Regions from separate parts of the Nonomuraea maheshkhaliensis genome, predicted to be linked through region 1. Evidence: predicted binding sites of a transcription regulator. Region 1 holds the regulator's gene; the other holds the start of a gene.
The links. Region 1 encodes HrcA, which represses chaperone genes, less so after heat shock. Its sites were predicted from a motif close to TTGGCACTCTCNNNNNGAGAGTGCCAA; they were not measured.

Region 1 (7,598 bases):
CGGCGCCGAGAATGCGCCGCCACGCCTGCGCCGGCTCCACGCGCCAGCCCAGGGCCGCGATCACGCCCTCCTTCCACGGCACCCCGCGCGGCACGTCGGGCCAGGCGGGGATGCGCAGCACGGACGGTTTGACCGCCTGCCAGATGTCGATGTACGGATGCCCCACCACGAGCACGTCCGGCGAGGTGATCTCGGCGGCGATCCTGCTCTCCTTGGAGCCGGGCACCAGGTGGTCCACCAGCACGCCCAGCCGGCGCCCCGGCTCCGGGCCGAACTCGGCCACGATGGCGGGCAGGTCGTCCACGCCTTCGAGGTATTCGACCACGACCCCCTCGACCCGCAGGTCATGACCCCAGATCTTCTCGACGAGGGCGGCGTCGTGGACGCCCTCCACGTAGATCCGGCTCTGCCTGGCGACCCTGGCCCGCAGCCCTTCCACGGCGATGGAGCCCGAGGCGCTGCGCCGGGGCGCGGCGGGGGCGGCGGCGGGGCGTACCAAGGTCACCGGCTTGCCCTCCAGCAGGAAGGCGGCGGGCGCCAGCGGGAACAGGCGGCGCTTGCCGAACCGGTCTTCGAGCGTGACGGCCTCCTTGTCACAGGCCACCACGGCGCCGCAGAAGCCGCTGTCGGCGTCCTCGACGACCAGATCGATCTCGGCGGGCACCTTGGGGATCTTCCCCTTGCCCGGCCGACGCCAGTTTCCCGCCAGAACATCGCCCTCGTACACACGGGGACCGTAGCAAATCACCCGCTGACCGCAAGGCGCTTGCGGGCGCCACTCCGGCGTACCAGGACGACGACCGTGCCGGCGACGGCGGCCAGCAGGCCCGCGCCGGGCAGCAGGAACAGCCCCGCCAGCCCGCCGGTGACGCCGCCCAGGCTGGACAGGACGTCGCGGCCGACGCCGTAGCGGACGGTGGCCTGCTCCTGGTTGGTGCAGGTGAGCCGGTAGTCGCCCTTGGCCGGCGCGTTGATCACGAGGATCTCCTGCCAGACGGTGTCGCCCCAGGTGACGCTCTGGTTTCCGGGGACCTTGGCGAGCCTGGCCTGGCCGGGGCCGCCGGAGATGGCGCAGTCGTAGGAGATGCGGGCGTCGCTGGCGACGTAGACGGCGGGTTTGTCGGCCGGATCGACCGACACCGTGATGCTCTCGCCGGGCGCGAACGTCTTCGTCGGCGCCATGTCCGCCACGCTGCTCACCAGGCCGCCGCCGAACAGGGCCACGCCCGCCACCACGCACACCAGGAACACGCCCCAGGCGGCGGCGAGCCACCACAGGCTGGGCTTTATGGCTTTGGAGTCGATTCGTGGTGGAAATTGGGCCTGTTGGCCGTATTGTCCGTACTGGGGTGGCGGGCCGAACTGGGTGGGCTCACCGTACTGCGGCTGCTGCCCGTAGGGCGGAGGCTGTCCGTACGGGGGCTGCCGTCCCTGCGGCGGCGGCCCGTAAGGCGGTTGCCCGTACGGTGGCTGTCCGTACGGTGGCTGATCGGGGCCAGGGCCGGGTTGCGGCCCGGAAGGCGGGCCGGGTTGCGGCCCGGAAGGCGAGCCGGGTTGCGGTCCGTATTGAGGAGGTTGCGGCTGACCGTGGTGAGGCCCCTGCTCAGACGGGGGGCCGTACGGCGGGGGCTGAGAATCGTCGGTCATGCTCGCCAGTCTGAGGCCTGTCGCTCACACCACGCCAGCAGCAGGATGGGACCCGCTGTTATCGCACCTTGTGGGCGAGAGCCGTACACTTGGCACTCGGGAACACAGAGTGCTAGACACCGCGTTCCTGACAGAGACAGAGGCAGGAGGTGAGCACGTGCTCGACGAACGTAAGCTGGCTGTGCTCAGAGCCATTGTCGAAGACTACGTGTCCACCAACGAACCGGTGGGCTCCAAAGCGCTCGCCGAGCGCCACAACCTGAAGGTCTCCCCCGCGACGGTCAGAAACGACATGGCCGCGCTGGAGGAGGAGGGCTACATCACCCAGCCGCACACCAGCGCGGGCCGCGTGCCGACCGACAAGGGCTACCGCCTGTTCGTCGACCGGCTCTCGCAGGTGAAGCCGCTGTCCGGGGCCGAGCGCAGAGCCATCGAGACGTTCCTGGCCGGCGCGGTCGACCTCGACGACGTGGTCACCCGCACGGTCCGGCTGCTCGCGCAGCTGACCCGGCAGGTCGCGGTCGTGCAATATCCGACGCTGACCCGCTCGACGGTCAGGCACGTCGAGCTGGTCCCGCTGAGCGACCGGCGGGTCATGCTCGTGCTGATCACCAACACCGGCCGCGTCGAGCAGCGCGTGGTCGAGCTGCCCGAGGTGGTGGAGGACGCCCGCATCGCGCACCTGCGCGCGGTGCTCAACTCCTGCCTCGACGGCTGCGGCCTGAGCAGCGTGCCCGACCTGGTCGCCGACCTGCCCGAGCGGCTGCCCCTCGAAGACCGGCCCGTGGTGGCCACGGTCCTGTCGGTCCTGCTCGAGACGCTGGTCGAGCGGCACGACGAGAAGATCGTGTTCGCCGGCGCGGCCAACCTCGCCGGCGCCGACTTCACCACCGGCCTGCGCGACGTGCTGGAGGCGCTGGAGGAGCAGGTGGTCCTCATGCGGCTGCTCGGCGAGACAACCTCAGACACCCCGTCCGCGCTCACCGTGCGCATCGGCGCGGAAAACCCCTACCTGCGGGGGACATCCATCGTCGCGACCGGATACGGTTCTGGCGACAACCAACTGGCCCGGCTCGGCGTACTCGGGCCGACCAGGATGGACTATCCCGTGACGATGGGCGCCGTACGCGCGGTGGCACGCTACGTCAGCCAGATCCTGGCTGCATCATAAGAGGTCGATAAGTGGCAAACAGCGACTACTACGCCACCCTCGGGGTGCGCCGTGACGCGAGTCAGGACGAGATCAAGAAGGCCTACCGCCGTCTCGCCCGTGAGCTGCACCCCGACGTGAACCCCGATCCTGAGACCCAGGAGCGGTTCAAGGAGATCACGCAGGCCTACGAGGTGCTCTCCGACCCCAACAAGCGCCAGATGTACGACCTGGGTGGCGACCCCTTCGGCGGCGCGGGAGCGGGCGCGGGCGCCGCGGGCGGGTTCGGCGCGGGCTTCCCGTTCAGCGACATCATGGACGCCTTCTTCGGCACGGCCGCCGGCGCCCGCGGGCCGCGCTCACGCGCCCGCAGGGGCCGCAACGCCACCATCAGGGTGGAGCTCGACCTGCGCGAGACGGCGTTCGGCACCACCCGCGAGCTGGCCGTCGACACGGCCGTGCTGTGCGAGGTGTGCCACGGAGCCGGCGCCGCGCAGGGCACCCACCCCGACACCTGCGACATGTGCAACGGGCGCGGTGAGATCTCCCAGGTCACCCGCTCCTTCCTGGGCCAGGTCATGACCTCGCGGCCGTGCCCCCAGTGCGGTGGTTTCGGGACGATCATCCGCCACCCCTGCCAGGAGTGCTCAGGCGACGGCCGGGTGCGCACCCGCCGTACGATCAAGGTCCGCATCCCCGCCGGCGTCGAGGACGGCACCCACATCCAGCTCGCCGGCGAGGGGGAGGTCGGTCCAGGCGGCGGCCCGCCGGGAGACCTCTTCCTGGAGATCGTCGAGCGGGCCCACGAGATCTTCGAACGGCGCGGCGACGACCTCCACTGCACCGTGCAGATCCCGATGACGGCCGCCGCGCTGGGCACCGTGCTGGCGGTGGAGACGCTCGACGGCTCCGAGGAGGTCGACGTCCGCCCCGGCACCCAGTCCGGCCAGGTCATCACCATGTACGGCCGCGGCGTGCAGCGGCTCAACGAGTCCGGCAGGGGCGACCTGCTCATCCACGTCAACGTCGAGACGCCGACCCGCCTCGACACCGCCCAGGAAGAACTGCTCCGCGAGCTGTCCAGGCAGCGGGGTGAGGAGCGCCCGCCTGGCAAGTTCGCACCGGGTCAGCAGGGTTTTTTCTCCCGCCTGCGTGACGCGTTCAACGGCCGGTGACGGCGCCCGTCTTCCTGGCTGAGGCGCTCGACGGCCCCGAGCTGACGCTGGATGGGCCCGAGGGGCGGCACGCCGCCTCCGTACGACGGCTGCGCGCCGGTGAGCGGGTCGATCTGACCGACGGCGCCGGCACGGTGGCCGAGTGCGTCGTACGCGAGACGCTGAAGGACGCGCTCAGGCTCGACGTGCTGCGCCGCTACCGGGTCGAGGCGCCAGGGCCCCGGCTCGTCGTCGTCCAGGGGCTGCCCAAGGGTGACAGGGGCGAGCTGGCGGTCGAGATGATGACCGAGGCCGGGGTCGACGTGATCGTCCCGTGGTCGGCCGCGCGCAGCATCACCCAGTGGAAGGGTGACAAGGTCGCCAAGGCGCTCGGCCGGTGGCGTGCCACGGCTCGTGAGGCGGGCAAGCAGGCCCGCCGCTTCCACCTGCCCGAGGTGACCGACCTCGCCACCACGGCCCAGGTCGAACGGCTGCTCACCGGGGCGGACCTGGGCCTGGTGCTGCACGAGGAGGCGGCTGAGCCGCTGTCGAAGGTCTCGCTGCCCGCGAGCGGCGACATCGTGATGGTCGTGGGGCCTGAGGGCGGCGTCTCGGAGGACGAGCTCGCCCGGTTCGGGGCGGCCGGGGCGGCGCCGGTGCTGCTGGGGCCGACGGTGCTGCGTACGTCCACGGCGGGGGTCGCGGCGGCGGCCGTGCTGCTGAGCCGTACCGGACGCTGGTGAGGCCGCGCGAACCGCGCAGGCCGTGAGAGGAATCGCGCAGGCCGTGCGAGCGTGCCCGCGACGCTGCGGGCGGGGCATGGGGGTGTGACCGCGACGCTGCGGTCGTGACGATGTGCGGGTGGTCCGGCCGGCTCAGCCGGGTCAGGGCACCGTGGCGTCGGAGGTGTCCTGCAGCGGGCTGCCCAGTTCCGCGGGTGTCTCCATCGCGTCGTCTGACGGCGGGCACTCCTCGGGCGGGCAGGCCGTGGGCGGCGCGCTCGTCTCCTCCGACGTCGGCGTCGGAGTGGGCGTCGGTGACAGCGTAGGACAGTCGGCGGGAGGCTCGGCCTGCTCGGTCAGGGTCGAGGGGCAGTCGGTGGGCGTCGGGCTGGCCGACGGGGACGGCCTGCTGGTCGAGCCGGCCTTACGGCTGGTGCGCGGGGTCGGCGGCTTGGGGGTCTCGGGGATCACGACCGCGGGCGGGTCGCTGGTCCGCTCCGGCGGCGGAGGCTGCACGGAACGGGTGGTGGAGGAGTTGGAAGGAGCCTCGGAGGTCGTCTCGTTGTCGATGGGGGCGGCCGGAATCTGGTCGATGATCTGGGAGCGCAACGAGGGAACGGCCATCACGATCGTTCCCGCCACCAGCAGGGCGCTGGCGGCGGCCGCGCCCGCTCGCCACCAGAACAGATTGCGCACTCCACGCCGCTCGATGCGGCCACGGATGATCTCCAGTCCTTCCGGCGAGGGTACGACCGCGTCCGCCTCCGCGCGGAGCGCACGACGCAGGAGGTCGCCGTACTCGTCGGGGGGCTGGCTCATGACATCTTCTCCAGGACCGATCGCAACGCGGCCATACCACGTGCCGTGTGGCTCTTGACCGCGCCCTTGCTGATCCCCATGGCGTGGGCGATCTCAGCTTCGGACAGATCACCGTAGTAGCGTAGAACCAGTGCTTCTCTCTGTCGGGTCGGCAGGGCTCGTAACGCCTCGATGACGGCGGAGCGTTCCAGCTCGCCGATCGCGCCGTTCTCGGCGCTCGGGGCGTCAGGCAGGCCCTTGGGGGCGTATTTCTCGACGACCGCGCGGTGACGCAGCACGGACCGGGACCGGTTGACGACGGATTGACGCAGGTAGGCGAGTGCTTTGTCGGGGTCACGCAGTCTGCGCCAGGCGCCATGGATGGCGACGAACGCATCCTGCACGACTTCCTCGGCTGTTGCAATGTCGCGCACCAGCAACACGGCGAGACGTACCAATGACCGGAAGTGCGCGCTGTACAGCGCCGTCACGGCCATGTCGGCATCCCACCCGACCGGCACCGCCCCCATCGACCTGTCGGCCAGGAGGGTTTCGGTGGTCACATCAGTGGGACGCGCGGCCTTCCCAGAGGGTTTACGCTCTTCCGGTTCTTGAGGTTTCCCCGGTTCCTTAGGGTGCATTACCCAGTCGTGTCCTCGCCAGGTGGCGCTCGCCCGACCCTGAATCGTCTTCTTTTAGCTGTAGTGTCGCACACTCACCCTAACCTCGTTGATCTTCCTACGCACGACACAGCTGATTACCGATTCGCAACGGACTTGCCGGCGGTGAGCGCTCGATAGGGTGATCGGGTGAGCGATTGCCTCTTCTGCAAAATCGTCGCCAACGAGATTCCCGCTGAGATCGTCTACGAAACCGGCAGGACCCTCGCCTTCCGCGACGTGAATCCGCAGGCTCCCACGCACGTGCTCGTCATCCCGAAGGAGCACCACGCCGACGCCGCGGCGCTGGCCGCGGCCGACGACGGGCTCGCCGACGAGGTGCTGAAGTCGGCGCACGAGGTGGCCGTGCTGGACGGGGTGTCCGGAAGCGGCTATCGCATCGTGTTCAACACCGGGGCGGGCGCCGGGCAGACCGTCTTCCACGTCCACGCCCACGTCCTGGGCGGGCGCGATCTGGGCTGGCCGCCCGGATAACGGACACCTCCGGCCTCAGGTGGTGATATTGGCGCGAGCAATCGGCCAGGTCCCGGCTACGATGGGCGGAGAAGCACACCGAAAGAGACCGGGAGGCATCAGGCCGCTGGCCTGCCCATGTCCGAACTACACGAATCCCGACGCACAGCACCTCCTTCGCGCACTCAGGCGAAGGTGCTGATTCCGGACGAATACCCGATGGTCAGCCTCCTGGGCTCCCGTGACGAGCTGCTCCGCGTCATCGAGGGTGCCTTCAGGGCCGACATCCACGTGCGTGGCAACGAGATCACCGTCACCGGCAGCCCCGATGAGAGCGGTGCCGTCGTGCGCCTCTTCGAGGAGCTCGTCGAGATCCTGCGCAGCGGCGGTGAGCTCACCCCCGACGCGGTCGAGCGCAGCATCGCCATGCTGCGCATGACCTCCGACCGTCCAGCCGAGGTGCTCTCCCTCGACATCCTCTCCTCGCGCGGGCGGACCATCCGCCCCAAGACCGTCAACCAGAAGCGCTACGTCGACGCGATCGACAACCACACGGTCGTGTTCGGCATCGGCCCGGCCGGCACCGGCAAGACCTATCTCGCGATGGCCAAGGCCGTGCGGGCGCTGCAGGAGAAGCGGGTCAACCGCATCATCCTCACCCGGCCGGCGGTCGAGGCCGGTGAGCGGCTCGGCTTCCTGCCCGGCACGCTCTACGAGAAGATCGACCCCTACCTGCGCCCGCTCTACGACGCCCTGCACGACATGGTCGACCCCGACTCCATCCCCAAGCTCATGGCCGCGGGCACGATCGAGGTCGCGCCGCTGGCGTACATGCGCGGCCGCACCCTCAACGACGCCTTCATCATCCTCGACGAGGCGCAAAACTCCTCGGCCGAGCAGATGAAGATGTTCCTCACCCGGCTGGGATTCAACTCCAAGATCGTGGTGACGGGCGACGTCACCCAGGTCGACCTGCCCTCGGGCACGGTCAGCG
Region 2 (15,951 bases), on a different contig from region 1:
CTCGACCGGCTGCCGAGTTGGTTCATGACGGCCGGCACCGAGGTCGCCGGCCTGCCCGCCCACTGGGGCGGCAACCTGCCCGACCACGCCTACAACTTCTACCTGGTCCGCACGTCCGTCGTGGTCGGCATGCTCAGCTCGCTGTTCGACGAGCTGTGGGCCCGCGCGCTGCCCCTGCCCTGGAGCGGGCGGGGCGAGGGCATGGTCCAGGTGCTGCGGCTGGCCGCGCAGGGCATGTGCGACGACTCGATCGCCCGCCAGCTCGGGGTGTCGGTGCGTACCGTACGCGCCAGATTCGCCGAGGCCATGACCGAGTTGGGCGCTCAATCCCGCTTCCACGCGGGCGTGGAGGCCGCCAGACGCGGATGGCTGAGGTAAAGCCCACCGCTGGGGCCGCTTCGGTCATATGGTGGGAAGGTGCTGGAAGACGTCCCCCGCGATCCGTTCGCGGACGATCCGAACGACCCTTCCTCAGCGATGGGCGCACTCGACGACGCCGAGCCACTGACGGCGGCCGAACGCGACGAGGCCATCACCGACCTCGCCGACGTCGAGGTCTTCCGCTCCCTGCTCGAACCGCAGGGGGTTCTGGGGCTCGTACTCGACTGCCCGGAATGCGGCGAGCAGCACTTCTTCGACTGGGAGCTGCTGCGCGGCAACCTGAAGCAGATGATCGAGAAAGGCCAGCCACAGGTGCACGAGCCGGCCTTTCACCCTGACCCCGCCGACTACGTCAGCTGGGACTACGCCAGAGGCTATGTCGACGGCGTCATCGACACGGAGGAGCGCCGCTGACCGACGTCTTCGAGCAGCGCGGCCAGCAACCGCGCCGCTGGATCGCCTGAGTCAGGCGTCTGTCCACGACCGAGCGCGTCGAGCAGCGCGTCGGTCTCGTCCTCAGGCGTCAAGCCGACTCCAGCTCGGCCATCTGCCTCAACCTGGCCAGCGCCCGATGCTGGGCGACGCGGACCGCACCCGGTGACATACCGAGTACATTACCGGTCTCCTCGGCCGACAACCCCGACACCACCCGCAGCAGCAGCAACTCGCGCTGATTGTCGGGAAGCCTGGCCAGTAACCGCCTGGCGTGCTCCACCTCGATGTAGCGGACCACCGTCTCCTCAGGTCCAGGCCCGTCGTCGGGCCCGTCGGGCAGATCCTGGGTCGGCACCGCCGAGCGCACCGAACTCCGCAGCGCGTCGGCCACCTTGTGCGAGGCGATCCCGAACACGAACGACGCGAATGGCCGCCCCATGTCGCGGTATCGCGGCAGCGCGGACAACACCGCGATGCACACCTCCTGGGCCACGTCATCGGCAATGTGATATTGCCCTGAAACCCGGCCCAGCCTGGCGCGGCAATACCGCACCACCATCGGACGCAACTCACCGAGCAGAGATTCGATCGCACTGCGATCCCCCTGCACGGCGAGGCTCGTCAGTTCCCTAAGGTCGGAGTCATCCGTCCGTGCCGGAAGTCTCGACGCGAGCCTTACCCCAATTTTGGCGTCGGCGACGCTTCCCTCGCTCACGATAGGCATGATGCCCGCACTGATCCGGCCTGTCGTCATAGCGAACGGCTACGGATTGGTCACATTGAAGCGACGATAACTGTCAGTAATCAACTGACCACACTAAGCCTTAATACTGACATAATATTTCATCCGATAACCCGGAATGCACGACATTTGTCATGCCGCCGACGCTTATCGCCCGTGCTCGGTTTACTCCAACTTTCCACCTTTTCCCCCAATTCCCCCCATCCTGCCGCTCCAGTCCGCGAAAGTCCCTCACTCAACGCGACCCCCCGAACCCACCCACCCCCACAAACATCGGACCCTTCCGCAAATCCACCCCACCATCAACCCCCCCAACCGCCCCGGCTCCCTGCCCGGCCACCGCCCCACCCGACTCCTCCCACCCGGCTCCGCCACACTCCCACCCACCCACCACGGTCGGCACCCTCGCACTCCAGCGAACGCCACCGCCTCCACAGCAACGGGGAACGGGCGACTCCGTCTCCGGGGAAGGGAGGCACCGGGAGTGCGGGGCGATTCGGGCGGGTGTGTGGGACGCCAGGCAGCTCAACTCCGACCTGCCGACCTACGGGGCTGAACCGCAGGGAGCAAGAGTGCTGAACTGCGGGGACATCGGGCTGCTGGAACACCGGACTGCCGGGCCAGGGAGGTGCCGGCGGCCGTGGACGTGACATGGGCCGGGCCGAGGCCAGGTTGCGAGGGCGTCGGGCTGCGGCACTGCTGGTGTGCGAGTCTGCGGGATCTGCAGGCCATGGGCTACGGGGCGCTGAACGGCCGCGCTCAGAAGTACTGCTGACGGCCGTGGGCCGAGCCGGGCTCCGGGCTCCGGGCTCCGGGCGATGGCATGGCAGACCGCCACCCAGCCGTCACCCGTGCCAGCCAGGCCCTGCTCACCCTGCTCACCGTTGTCGCAGCCCACGCACACCCGACACCGCGGTCACCATCGGGGCATCGCTCACCAACCCCGCAGCCCGCAAACACCCCTCCACCACCGCCACCCACGCCCATCACCCCGGACGCGGCCTGCGCCACCACCCCCAATTGCGATCCACGCCGGCCACGTCGCGGGTCGTCGGCCTCGTGGCGTTCCTAGCCTTCGTCGCGCTTGTCGGACCCGCCGGACCCGTCACGCTCGTAGCGTCCGTCGGACCCATCGCGCTCGTCACGTTCGCCATGCTCGGCGTGCTCGTCGCGTTCGCCGTGGTCGGCGCGTCCGGCATGCTCGTCGAGGAGTTCCAGATAGCCCTGCACCGCCTCCCACAGGTGATGCTCCGGATAGCGGCCCAGCCCCCGGTGTTCGCGGCGCCATCGACGGTCCCAGTACGCCGCATGGACCGATCTCAGGTGGTCCAGGGCCGTCTTCAGCTCGGCCTCCACCTGGGCCGGTGGGCGGCGGACGGCGGCCGTCTGCTCGCGGGCCGACTCGAAGCGGCGCTCAGCCAGCGCCTCCAAGACCCCGGGCTCGATCCCGGCCGGCGACCAGAACCGCACGGGCTCACGAATGAGATGATTGGCCACCGGATCACGATGGGAACGCCACCAGTACGCGATCCCGCCCTTGTCCAGGCGCAGGAAGTCCACCAGCCAGGCCGTGCCGGGCGGGTGGGAGCCCCACGACACCTCCTCGGGCGGCAGGTTCAGGACGAAGGCGACCTCGATCGCCTCGATGGGGTCGGCGCCCTCAAGCAGGTCGCCGAAGACGTACGCCTCCCGTAGGAACGGCTCGTCCGCCGGCACGCGCCGGGTCTGCTCGCAGGCCTGCGCGAGCATCCGCAACCGCTCCACAGCCCGCTGGTACCGCATCCGCGCCCACACCCTCCCCGCGTCGAGTCAGCGCCCAGCGTACGTCCTGCTCCCACGCCGCCGGGCGGCTCGGAAACCGTGTCACGGCCCGTACCCGCCGGACGGACACGCCCCAGAACCGCGCCACAGCCCGCACCCCCGCACGGGCAACCCCCGCGAACGTTCACGGCCCGCACCCCCGGACGGGTGCGGGCCGTGAAACGGTCGGACGTGAGGTCAGTGGCCGTGGCCGTGACCGTGGCCCTGGCCGGCGGCCGGGGCCTCCTCCTCGGGCTTGTCCACCACGAGCACCTCGGTGGTGAGCAGCATGCCCGCGATCGACGCCGCGTTCTGCACGGCCGAGCGCGTGACCTTGACCGGGTCGATGACACCCTGGTCGAGCAGGTTGCCGTATTCGCCGGTGGCGGCGTTGAAGCCCTCGCCGGCCTTCAGCTCCGCCACCTTGTGCGTCACCACGTAACCCTCGAGACCGGCGTTCTCGGCGATCCAGCGGGCGGGCTCCACCAGGGCGCGGCGCACGACGCCGACACCGGTGGCCTCGTCGCCCGTCAGGCCGAGGTCGTCGAGCTCCTTGGAGACGTGGATGAGCGCGGAGCCACCGCCGGAGACGATGCCCTCCTCGATCGCGGCGCGGGTCGCGGAGATCGCGTCCTCGAGGCGGTGCTTCTTCTCCTTCAGCTCCACCTCGGTGGCGGCGCCGACGCGCAGCACGCACACACCGCCGGCGAGCTTGGCCAGGCGCTCCTGCAGCTTCTCGCGGTCCCAGTCGGAGTCGGACTGCTCGATGGCAATCTTGATCTCCTTGACGCGGTCCTCGATGGCCTGCGCGTCACCGGCGCCGTCGACGATGGTCGTGGCGTCCTTGGTGACGACGACGCGGCGGGCCGTGCCGAGCACCTCGAGACCGACGTGCTCCAGCTTGAGGCCGACCTCCTCGCTGACGACCTGGCCGCCGGTGAGGATGGCCATGTCCTGCAGCATCGCCTTGCGGCGGTCACCGAAGCCCGGGGCCTTGACGGCCACGGAGGTGAAGGTGCCGCGGATCTTGTTGGTGACCAGGACGGCCAGGGCCTCGCCCTCGACGTCCTCGGCGACCACGAGCAGCGGCTTCTTGGTCTGGGCGATCTTCTCCAGCAGCGGCAGGAAGTCCGCGATGGAGGCGATCTTGCCCTGGGTGAGCAGGATGTAGGCGTCTTCGAGGACGGCTTCCATCCGCTCGGGGTCGGTCACCATGTAGGCCGACAGGTAGCCCTTGTCGAACTGCATGCCCTCGGTGAACTCGAGCTCCATGCCCATGGCGTTGGACTCTTCGACGGTGAGGACACCGTCCTTGCCCACCTTGTCGAACGCCTCGGCGATCAGCTCGCCGATCTTGGCGTCCTGCGCGGAGATCGTCGCGACGTTGGCGATCTCCTTCTTGTCGCCGACCTCGCGGGCGCTGGCGAGCAGCTTGTCGCTGATCTCCTTGGCGGCCTTGTCGATGCCGCGCTTGAGCGACAGCGGCGAGGCGCCGGCGGCCACGTTGCGCAGGCCCTCGCGGACCATGGCCTGGGCCAGGACGGTCGCGGTGGTGGTGCCGTCGCCCGCGATGTCGTTGGTCTTGGTGGCCACTTCCTTGGCGAGCTGGGCGCCGAGGTTCTCGTAGCGCTCCTCCAGCTCGATCTCACGAGCGATGGTCACACCGTCGTTCGTGATCGTCGGCGCACCGAACTTCTTGTCGATGACGACGTTGCGGCCACGCGGGCCGAGGGTTACCTTCACGGCGTCCGCGAGGGCGTTGACACCGCGCTCAAGCGCGCGGCGGGCGTCCTCGTCGAACTCCAGGATCTTCGCCATAACTGAAAGTCCTCTCCTAGCGTCGAAAGCCCCGGCCGCCCTCAAGAGCGCCCGGGGCTCGACACATCCGGCTACTTCTCGATGATCGCGAGAACATCGCGGGCGGAGAGCACGAGGTACTCCTCGCCGCCGTACTTGACCTCGGTGCCGCCGTACTTGCTGTAGAGGACGATGTCGCCCTCGGAGACGTCGAGCGGAATCCGCTTGTCGCCGTCCTCGTCCCAGTTGCCCGGGCCCACCGCGAGGACCTTGCCCTCCTGCGGCTTCTCCTTGGCGGTGTCAGGGATGACCAGGCCGGAAGCGGTGGTCTGCTCGGCCTCAAGCGGCTGAACCACAATGCGGTCGCCGAGCGGCTTAACGGGAACCTTGGTGGCGGTCGTCACGATCGGACCTCCCCTTCAGATTTGAATGATCAGAAGAGGCGACCAGCGGGGCCTGCCGTCGCGGGTGTCAGACCTGCCTCGTCGCACGTTGGCACTCTCAAGGGGAGAGTGCCAACACGAAACATATGCAAGAGGGGCTTGACAGTCAACACGAACGCGTCTGCTCTGAGCGATCAGGCGTCAAAGCCCGGGCCTCGTAATGCTGCTACGTGGACAAATACTCCCATCTCACCCCGTCTGCGGGACGATCCGGGTACGCCGTGGCGCTAACGTCGGACGACGTGGACCTCGACGCCTTCACCGAGCTGCTGACCCCGCGCGGCCAGGAGGCCCTGGCGCGGGCCGGTGAGCTCGCCGGCGCCGACCCGGTCGCCGCCGCCACCACGCTGCGCAGGACGTACGACGCCGCCCTCACCTCCGCCGCGCTCACCCAGGCGGGGCTCAGGGAACGGGCGAAGGCCAAGTTCGGCGAGGACGCGGCGGTGATGTATTTCACGCCGCACGGCCTGGAGCAGTCCACCAGGGCGGAGGTCGCCGAACACCGCGCCCGCCGCCTGCAAACGATGACCCGACGCACATGCGAAGCGCCGACCGGCCCGGAGGCTGAATCGGCGGCCGCACCACCGACCGAACCGGCGGCCGGGAAGGCGCTCCACGTCGTGGACGCCTGTTGCGGCATCGGCGGCGACCTGCTCGCGCTGGCCCGCGCCGGCTGCGCCGTGACCGCCGTCGACACCGACCCGCTGACCGTCGCCGTGGCCGCGGCCAACGCCCGCGCGCTCGGCGTGGACGACCGGGTGACGGTACGCGCGGGCGACGCGGCGCGGATCAGGCCGGAGGAGTACGACGTGCTGTTCGCCGATCCGGCCAGGCGGACCGGCAGGGGCAGGACCTTCGACCCCATGGCCTACTCCCCGCCCTGGCCCGTGGTGCTCGACCTGATCTCCCGCGCGGGCCTGGCCTGCGTCAAGGTCGCGCCCGGCATCCCGTACGAGTTCATCCCCGAGGGCGCGCAGACGGAGTGGGTCTCGTACAAGGGGGAGGTCAAGGAGGCCACGATCTGGACCGGCCAGGGCGGGGGGCGGGGCGGACGCTGGACCGGCCGGGCCGCCGGCCGGCGCGCCACGCTGCTGCCCGGCGGCCACTCCCTCACGGCCGCCGGCGCCACCGCGACGCCCGCCCCGGTCGGCCCCGCCGGCCGGTACGTGTACGAGCCGGACGGCGCCGCCGTCCGCGCCCATCTCGTCGCCGAGGTGGCCGAGCTGGTCGGCGGCAGGCTGCTCGACCCGCTGATCGCCTACATCACCGCGGACGACCCGGTGGACACCCCGTGGGCCACCCGATACGAAATAGAGGACATTCTCCCGTTCTCTCTGAAAAAACTCCGTGCGCTACTCCGCGAGCGACAAATCGGCAATGTCACCATCAAAAAGCGGGGCTCCGCGGTCGACATCGAACGCCTCCGCGCCGACCTGCGCCTCAAAGGCGGAAACTCGGCCGTCGTCATCTTGACCCGCATTCTCGACAAACCATCGGTTCTTCTCTGCAAACCCCTCTCACCTGCCTGAACCCCCAAACTCGGTCATCCGCGCGTTAACAGCGATCTTTCACTTCGGCCCTGACGGACCATGATCGAAAGGCTAAGGTTGGCGGGCGGGAGTTCTCCCCCTTAATGCGGTCACCCGCGTTCTCGCTCTTTCAGATGAACCGGACCAACCCCACCGCTGCGCGGCAGACCGTCGGCGAGCGAAGGAGCTTTCGGTGGACCATTCCAACCACACCACCCTGCTTCAGACGGGCGCGCATGACGCCGTACCCAAGAGGATGCGCGACCTGCTCGCGCGTGCCGCCCAGGACCACGTCTACGAGCAGCGCACGCAGGGCGCCGTGCTCGACGAGATCCGCCAGCGGCTCGAAGGCATGGAGTGGCTGCTGCGCGAGGTGCGCGAGCGCGAGCTGGGCGGGCTCAGCGGCACGCTGGAGTCGGTGAGCGGGCGGCTGGACGAGATCTCCGCCAAGCCGCCGATGTGGGCGGAGGGCCTGGCGCAGCACGTCGAGGCCGTACGCGACCACGTGGACGCCGTGGGCGCCAGGGTGGGCGAGGTGGACGCGAGGGTCGGCGACGTGGACGCCAGGATGGCCCCCGTCTCCGAGTTGCCCAGCCTGTGGGCCGACCTCGGCACCGTGGGCGAGAGCGTGGACGAAGCCCTCGGCAAGCTGCAGTCGGTGCTCGACACCACCGACGGCATCACCAAGGGCATGTCCGACTTCTCCGCCAAGCTGGCCACCCTCAACTCCAGCATGGAGGCCGCTGCCAGCCGCTTCACCCGGCTCGACAAGTCGATGTCCGATCTGACCACCCGTACCGACCGGGTCGAGGTCGCGATGAGCGACCTGTCGGAAAACGTCAGCGAGCAATTGCGGAGCACCACCGACCAGCTGACCGGTCAGGTCGAGGCAAGCGAGCAGCGCGTCAGCGCCCGGCTCGACGAGGCCGACCAGCGGCTCACGACCCGGCTGGAGCAGACCGACCAGCGCCTCGCGGTCCGGCTCGACGAGACCGACCAGCGCCTGGCCACGGCGCTCCTGGAGGCCGACGAACGCCTGGTCAGCCGGCTCAAGGAGGCCGACGAGCAGCTCACCGGCCGCCTGACCGGCGTCGAGCAGCGCCTGACGACCAGGCTCGACGAGACCGACCAGCACCTCGCGGTGCAGCTCGGCGAGAGCGAGCAGCGCCTGACGGCCCGCCTCAGCGGCGTGGACGCCCGCCTCGACCGGGCCGAGGGCAGGCTGCAGGGGCTCGACTCCCGGCTCACCGGGTTCGACAGCCGGCTGGAGTCGGCGGACGAGGGCCTGGCCGACATCGACACCAGGCTCGACGGCCTCGACGGCCGGATCGGCGGGGTCGACCAGCGGCTGCTGTCCATGGACGGCCGGCTCGGCGCCGTGGACAAGCGGCTGGGCACCCTGGACGGCCACCTGGGCCGCCACGACGACCGCTTCGACGCGCTCGACGTACGCGTGGACGCCCGCTTCGCCTCGCTCGACGAGCGCATGGCCACCACCGACCAGCACGTCAGCGAGACCGCCACCCGCAACGAGGGCCGCTTCAACAAGCTCGACAACCAGATCGACGCCATCGACGAGCGGCTCGGCGAGGCCGAGGAACACATGAGCAGCCGCTTCGACGCCGTCGACGGTCACTTCGGCGGGCTCGACACCCGCTTCAACGGCCTCGACACCCACCTCAACGGCCTGGCCACCCGCGCCGAGCAGGCGGGCGCGCACCTGGAGTCGGTCGACGACCGCATCGAGGCCGTCAACCAGCGCATGACCCAGCTCCCCGCCACGCTGGCCATCCCCGAGCAGGTCGGCGAGCTGATCCAGACTCACTCGGGCGAGCAGGCCGAACGTCTCGCCGCCGCGACCGAGACGCTCACCGAGCTGGTACGGTCCCGCCCCGACCACGACGAGCTGGCCGGCACGGTGTCCGGCATCGTCAACCCCGCGACCGAAGACCTCAACAAGCGGCTGGGCGCGCTGGAGGAGACCATGCTGGCCCTGGCCGAGGCTCTCCTCCGCCCGACCCGCCCCAAGGACTGAGCGCCCCAGGGGCTGCTCAGCCCAAGGACCGCGCGGCCCGCTCCCGTTCCGCCCTCACCGCGCCGGCGGGGGCGGCGGGCGGTCGGGTCAGACGTGCACGGTCGTGATCGGCAGCGACGAGTCGGCCGGGATCTCCAGCGTCGACGGCGTGACCCCGGCCGCCACCAGGTCGGACCCGAGCGCCGCGACCATGGCGCCGTTGTCGGTGCACAGCCCGGGACGGGGCACCCGCAGCCGCACGCCGGCCGCCTCGCACCGCTCCTGGGCCAGCGCCCGCAGCCGCGAGTTGGCCGCCACCCCGCCCCCGATCAGCAGATCGTGCACGTCATATTTCCGGCACGCCTGCAACGCCTTACGGGTCAGCACGTCGACTACGGCCTCCTGGAACGAGGCGGCCACGTCAGGCACGTGCACGGACTGCCCGGACGCCTCGCGGGCCTCGACCCACCGGGCGACGGCCGTCTTGAGCCCGGAGAAGGAGAAGTCGAGCGTGCCGTCGTCGATCTTGCCGCGCGGGAACGCGATGGCCGCCCCCGACCCGTCGCGGGCGGCCCTGTCGATGTGCGGGCCGCCGGGGAAGGGCAGCCCCAGCACCCGCGCGACCTTGTCGAACGCCTCGCCGGCCGCGTCGTCCACGGTGGAGCCGAGCGAGATCACGTCGTCGGCGACGTCGGGCACGAGCAGCAGCGACGAGTGACCGCCGGAGACGAGCATGGCGATGCACGGCTTGGGCAGCGGCCCGTGCTCCAGCTGGTCGACCGCGACGTGGGCGGCCAGGTGGTTGACGCCGTAGAGGGGCACGCCGAGGCCGAGCGCGTAGGACTTGGCCGCGGCCACGCCGACCAGCAGCGCCCCGGCGAGACCGGGCCCGGCCGTCACGGCGATGGCGTCGATGTCGGAGAACTTCAGCCCGGCCTCGGCCAGCGCGGCCTCCACCGTGGGCGTCATGGCCTCCAGGTGGGCGCGCGAGGCGACCTCAGGCACCACCCCGCCGAACCTGGCGTGCTCGTCCATGCTGGAGGCGATCGTGTTGGCCAGGAGCGTGTGGCCGCGCACGATGCCGATGCCGGTCTCGTCGCAGGACGTCTCGATGCCCAGGACCAGGGGTGTGTCAGTCACCAAGCTTCCTTCTCATCATGATCGCGTCGGTGCCGTCGTCGTAGTAGCGGCGGCGGGTGCCGATCTCCTCGAACCCGAAATGCCGGTAGACCGCCTGCGCGTGGGGATTGTCGGCGCGTACTTCCAGGAAGATCTCGCGCGCGCCACGGCGGGTCGCCTCGGCCAGCAGCTCGGTCAGCATCGCGCTGCCGAGACCGATGCCCTGGTGTTTCTCCAGCACGGCGATGGTCTGCACGTCGGCCTGGTCGGCCGCGGCGGCCAGGCCCGCGTAGGCCACGATCTCGTCGTCCACGGTGACCACCACGTAGTGGCGGGTGCGGGGCATGTCGGCCAGCTCGCCGCGCATCATGCCCTCGCTCCAGGCGTCGAGCGGGAACGTGGCGCGTTCGATCGCCATCACGGCCGGGAGGTCGGCCTCGGTCATCGGCCTGAGTTTCACGCCGTCACCTTCTTGGGCGCGCCAGGCACGACGGCGTCGGGTCTGCGCAGGTAGATCGGTCGCGGGGGGTCGAGCGGCACGCCCTCGCCGAGCCGGAGCGCGGCCAGGGCGGCCAGGGCGCCCGCGTAGGGGTAGGGCGGCGCGTCGCCGCCGTCGCCGAGCCGGTCGAGCTAGAGCCCGGCGCCCGCGCCGACGACCGGCAGGCCCTGGACGGGCACGTCGGCGGGCCGGTCGACGAGGGGGCCCTCGGCGCGGGTGCGGCAGTCGGTGTAACGCGCCCAGAACACCTCTTTGCGCCGCGCGTCGGTGGCCACCAGGAAGGGCTCACCGAGCCCGGAGGCGTAGGCGACGGCGTCGAGCGTGCAGATCCCGTACGCGGGCACGCCCAGCGTGGTCGACAGGCCCTGGGCGGTCATCAGCCCCACCCGGAGCCCGGTGTAGGGGCCCGGCCCGCTGCCGGCCACGACGGCGCTCACCTCGCGCAGCCGCGCGCCCGCCTCGCTCAGCACGGACTCGATGGTGGGCACGAGCAACTCGCCGTGGCGCCGGGCGTCGATCGTGGTCGACTCGGCGAGCACGCGCTCCCCGTCGTGGAGCGCGGCGGTGACGGCGGGGGTTGCGGTATCAAAGGCCAGGACCAGCACGACTGTTTAGCCTACCCGCCGCCGGGGCCGTGCCTGGCCGGTACGCGGTTTCACGCCTGTCCGGCGCTCAGACCTGGGAGGCGTACACGATGATGTTGTCGAGATATTCGCCCGTGGCGTAGTCGAACTTGCCGCCGCAGGTGACCAGCTTCAGCCCGTCCTCCAGGTAGACCCGATCGCTGGGGAAGCTGTCCTTGTGCACCTGCTCGATCGAGTCCACCTTGTACGACACGACCTTGCCGTCGCTGCGTTCGACCTTGACGGTCTGGCCCTTGCGTAACTGCCTGAGCTTGTAGAAGACGGCGGGGGCGGTCTTGGTGTCGACGTGGCCGATGATCACCGAGGGGCCCTTCTCGCCGGGCACCGCGCTGCCGGTGTACCAGCCGGCCACCTTCGGCTTCTCGTACGGCGGCAGCTCGACCTCGCCGTTCTTCTGCAGGCCGAGCTTCATCAGCTGGGCCTCCACCTCGATCGAGGGGATGTCGATGCTCTTGGGTACGACGGCGGCGGCGGGCTTGGTCGTGCCGGTCTCCATGTTCTTGCCGAACATGACCAGCACCAGGCCCGTGACGGCGCCCGCGAGCACCACCCGTCCTGCTCGGGCCATGGGTCAGGCCCGGTTGCGCCGCTTGACCGCGAAGCCGATGCCTCCGGCCAGGGCCAGGGCGATCAGCGCGCCGGCCGGGCCGAGCGGGATGGAGGACTCTTCCGAGGCGTCCTGGGCGTACGTGCCGCCGCCGCCGGCCCGTGGCGCCCTGGTGGGCACCGTACGGGTCGGCTCGGGCTCGGACTCGGCCGCGGCCACCCTGAGCGTGGCCCTGCCGATGTCGTTGGTGCCGTCGCACTTGACGTCCACGCGGTAGCTGCCGCGCCGGATCGTTCCCGAGACCTGCGCCTCGCCGCGCACCCACGGGGAGCCGGCGGTCGTGCCGGTCGGGGTGGGGCTGGCCGAGGCCGCCGGGACCGGGTTGAGCGTGACGCCGTTGACGAACGCCCTGGAGGTGGCCGTGCCGGTGTGGGCGGGGCCACCGGTCGGGACCGGGCAGTTGGCCAGGATCCACACCCTGGACGTCTCGCCGGCGGTGACGCGGTCGGGGTTGAGCTGGACGTTGATGGTCGGCCTGGTGGTGGTCGTGCGCGGGGTGGCGGTCGCGGTGGTCGTGGGTGAGACGGTGGTGGTGGCCGTGCCGCTGGGCGTGGCGCTCGGTGTGGCTGTTGGATCGGAATCGGCCGAGGCCGTGCAGCCGGTCAGACCGACCACGACGATGGCTCCCGCGTACGCGACACGCCTGACCCTGAGCACCGGCCGCACCCCACTTTGCCGTCTTACAACCCAGCATCCACCAAAATTGTGGATGTCGCCCCTCCTGATACCCAGAAATTCTGGGCGAATCCCTGACCAACGATCATGATTTAAATCATCGGCCCGGTACGTCAAGGGTGCCAGCCATACCGGGCTTTGACCGTCGTTTTACTCTTCTGGCGGATCAGACGGCGTGTCGCTCCACCGGGAGCCCACGCCGCGCAGGGTCACGATGCGGGCCTCGTCGCCCGCCTCGTCGCCCGCCTCGCGGTCGATGTGGATCTCCAGCCGGTCTTCGGCCAGCCCTTCGACCAGGCCCTCGCCCCACTCGACGACGGTGACCGAGTCTTCCAGCGAGGCGTCCAGGTCGAGATCGTCGACCTCCAGGTCACCGCCGAGCCGGTAGGCGTCCACGTGGACGAGTGGCGGGCCCTGGCGCAGCGAGGGATGCACCCTGGCGATCACGAAGGTGGGCGAGGTGATCGGGCCGCGTACTTTCAGCCCTTCGGCGATGCCCTGCACGAGCGTGGTCTTGCCGGCGCCGAGCGGGCCGGACAGGACGAGCAGGTCTCCCGGGCGCAGCCTGGCGGCCAGGCGGGCGCCGTAGGCGCGCATGTCTTCCGGTGTGGCCAGTCGTGTCACCGCTCTGCCTCCTTCGCACCAGGCGCGATCAGGCGCGTCACAGCTCCACCCGCTTCAGCAGGTCGCGCAGCGCGTCGTTGACGACGCCCGGCCGCTCCAACTGGATCAGGTGCGAGGTGTCGGGCACCTCGGTGAGCTGGGCCCTGGGCAGCGCGGCGGCCATCGCCTTGCTGTGGTCGGGCGGGGTCAGCCAGTCGCGGTCGCCGACCAGGATCGCGGTGGGCACCGGATCGAGCACGTCGAGGGCGGAGAGCTTGTCGTGGTTCATCAGCGCCGGGTAGAAGTCGGCGACCACCTCGGTCGGGGTCGCCCTGATCATCGACTCGGCGAAGTCGACCACGGTCGGGCTGACGTTCTTGGAGTCGCCGAAGCCGACGAACCGGGTGATCAGGAACGCGATGTCGCTGCCCGCGTGGCGGGCCCTGTCGGCCAGGGCGCCCCGCTTGCCCAGCATCGACACGGTGGTGGGGGCCACCTTGTGCACGACCTTGGACAGGATCGCGGGCAGGCCCAGCGTGAGCTCGGCGAGCTTGCCGGCCGAGGTCGAGATGAGCGACACCGCGCGGATCTTGTCGCCGAACAGGCCGGGGTGGCGGTCGGCCAGCGCCATGATCGTCATGCCGCCCATGGAGTGGCCGACCAGCACGCACGGGCCGGGCACGAACTGCTCGATCACCTCGGCGAGGTCCTCGCCCAGGCGGTCGATCGTGCTGTCGTCGGCGCCGGCCCGCTGGGAGCGCCCGTGGGAGCGCTGGTCCCACAGGACGATCCGGTAGTTTTCCCGCAGGTCCTTGCGCTGGTAGTGCCAGGATTCGAGGTTGAGGCAGTAGCCGTGGCAGAACACGACCGTCAGCGGCGCGTCGTCGGGGCCGTCGATCACGATGTGCAGCGCCTTGCCGTCGGAGGTGACGAGGGTGCGCTCCCTGCCGCGCAGCTCGCCGAACGGCTCGCTCGCCTCGGTGTCGGGGCGCAGCCTGATGCGGCCGACCGCGTAACGCTTGGCCAGCGCCGCCGCCGCGACACCGGCGGATGCCGCACCGACGAGCGCGCCGGCGATTCCCACCCTGCGCCGTGTTGTCGTCGTCATGTCCCCGATCCTTCTCCGCTCATGGCAGCCGCGATGTGCCCGCCGTCACCCTCGATAGACCCTGGGCACCCGCGCACCGATCCTGGTCACGATCTCATGCGTGATCGTGCCGAGGGAATCCGCCCACTCCTGAGCGGTCGGCTCGCCGTCGTCGCCCGGCCCGAACAGCACGACCTCGTCACCCGCCGCCAGCGGGTGGTCGCCCATGTCGATCATGAACTGGTCCATGCACACCCGGCCGGCGATCGGCCTGCGGCGCCCGCCCGCCAGCACCTCGGCCCGCCCCGTCGCGTGCCGGAGTATGCCGTCGGCGTACCCGAGCGGGACGACGCCGAGCGTGGTCTCGCGGTCGGTGGTGTAGAGGTGGCCGTAGGAGACGCCGGAGTCTTCAGTGACCCGCTTGGCCAGCCCGACCCTGGCCACGAGCGTCATCGCCTGCCTGAGGCCGAAGTCGCCCAGCTCGGGGACGGGGCTCAGGCCGTACATCGCGATGCCGCTCCTGACCATGTCGTAGCGGGCCTCGGGCAGCGTCATCGTCGCGGCCGAGTTGGCGATGTGCCTGATCACGTGGGAGCCGCCGGCGCCGGCCTGCTCGGCCAGCTTCAGCGCCGTCTCGAACGCCTCCAGCTGCCTGGCGATCGACGGATGGCCGGGGATGTCGGCGCAGGCGAGGTGGGACCAGAGGCCGGCGATCTCGACGACGCCCTCGGCGCGCAGCTCCAGCGCCCTGGCCAGCAGCGCCGGCCAGGCGGCCGGTGGCGAGCCGCCCCTGCTCATGCCGGTGTCGGCCTCCAGGTGCAGCGTCGCGGTGCGGCCAGTGCGGCGGGCGGCGGCGGCGATCTCGTCGAGCAGTCGCACGTCGGAGGCCGACAGCTCGACGTCGTGGGTCAGCGCCTCGTCGAGCGGCTCGTCCGGGGTGATCAGCCAGGACAGCACCGGCGCGGTCACGCCGGCCTCGCGCAGGGCGAGCGCCTCCCTGATGAACGCGGTGCCGAGCCGGCTCACCCCGGCGCGCAGCGCAGCCTCGGAGACCGGCACCAGGCCGTGCCCGTAGGAGTCGGCCTTGACCGCGGCCATGAGCTCGGCGCCGCCGGCGGCTTCCTTGATCAGGGTCACGTTGTGCCTGATGGCGGCCAGGTCGACCCGTGCCTCGGCGGGCGTGGCGGGCGGAGAGTACATCCTTCTAGTGTGGCAGCTCGCGCACGTGCTCGGGCGCCGTTCTCACCGCCGGCCTCTTCGAGACGGCGCTGGTCACGGCCCTCAGCCCTGTCACGAGACCGCGCTGGTCGCGGCCCTCATTCCCGTCATGAGGCCGCGCCGGTCACGGCGCGGATCGCCGCGGGAACCGCCGTGGCCACGTCGGCCGCCGCGAGGGGCGCGCCGTCGGCGGCCAGCCGGCCGGCCACGCCGTGCAGGAACGCGCCGCACGAGGCGGCGTCGTAGCAGCTCAGCCCCTGGGCGAGCAGCGCGCCCGAGATGCCGGCCAGCACGTCGCCGGTGCCGCCGGTGGCCAGCCAGGAGGTGCCGGTGACGTTGACCCGTACCGGCCGCGCGT

Region 2: groES (co-chaperone GroES) is a predicted target of HrcA. The motif match lies at 5,648-5,674, and genes of this name have one in related genera.

What each region holds. Positions count from the first base shown of each region.
Region 1 covers NZ_BAAAMU010000024.1:99,831-107,428, reverse strand. Annotated here, with positions in the region: gene ABFX54_RS18760 (DUF3097 domain-containing protein) at 1-727, opposite strand, end outside; gene ABFX54_RS18755 (hypothetical protein) at 745-1,251, opposite strand; gene hrcA (heat-inducible transcriptional repressor HrcA) at 1,805-2,818, shown strand; gene dnaJ (molecular chaperone DnaJ) at 2,830-3,972, shown strand; gene ABFX54_RS18740 (16S rRNA (uracil(1498)-N(3))-methyltransferase) at 3,969-4,694, shown strand; gene ABFX54_RS18735 (hypothetical protein) at 4,836-5,492, opposite strand; gene ABFX54_RS18730 (SigE family RNA polymerase sigma factor) at 5,489-6,001, opposite strand; gene ABFX54_RS18725 (histidine triad nucleotide-binding protein) at 6,281-6,625, shown strand; gene ABFX54_RS18720 (PhoH family protein) at 6,743-7,598, shown strand, end outside.
Region 2 covers NZ_BAAAMU010000054.1:13,025-28,975, reverse strand. Annotated here, with positions in the region: gene ABFX54_RS30945 (helix-turn-helix transcriptional regulator) at 1-378, shown strand, start outside; gene ABFX54_RS30940 (DUF5319 domain-containing protein) at 418-795, shown strand; gene ABFX54_RS30935 (sigma-70 family RNA polymerase sigma factor) at 905-1,540, opposite strand; gene ABFX54_RS30930 (DUF7711 family protein) at 2,627-3,340, opposite strand; gene groL (chaperonin GroEL) at 3,557-5,176, opposite strand; gene groES (co-chaperone GroES) at 5,248-5,559, opposite strand; gene ABFX54_RS30915 (class I SAM-dependent methyltransferase) at 5,841-7,127, shown strand; gene ABFX54_RS30910 (hypothetical protein) at 7,321-9,162, shown strand; gene tsaD (tRNA (adenosine(37)-N6)-threonylcarbamoyltransferase complex transferase subunit TsaD) at 9,250-10,281, opposite strand; gene rimI (ribosomal protein S18-alanine N-acetyltransferase) at 10,274-10,705, opposite strand; partial or broken gene tsaB (tRNA (adenosine(37)-N6)-threonylcarbamoyltransferase complex dimerization subunit type 1 TsaB) at 10,717-11,364, opposite strand; gene ABFX54_RS30890 (class F sortase) at 11,432-11,971, opposite strand; gene ABFX54_RS30885 (hypothetical protein) at 11,975-12,667, opposite strand; gene tsaE (tRNA (adenosine(37)-N6)-threonylcarbamoyltransferase complex ATPase subunit type 1 TsaE) at 12,836-13,309, opposite strand; gene ABFX54_RS30875 (alpha/beta fold hydrolase) at 13,347-14,396, opposite strand; gene alr (alanine racemase) at 14,442-15,575, opposite strand; gene ABFX54_RS30865 (NAD(P)H-hydrate dehydratase) at 15,701-15,951, opposite strand, start outside.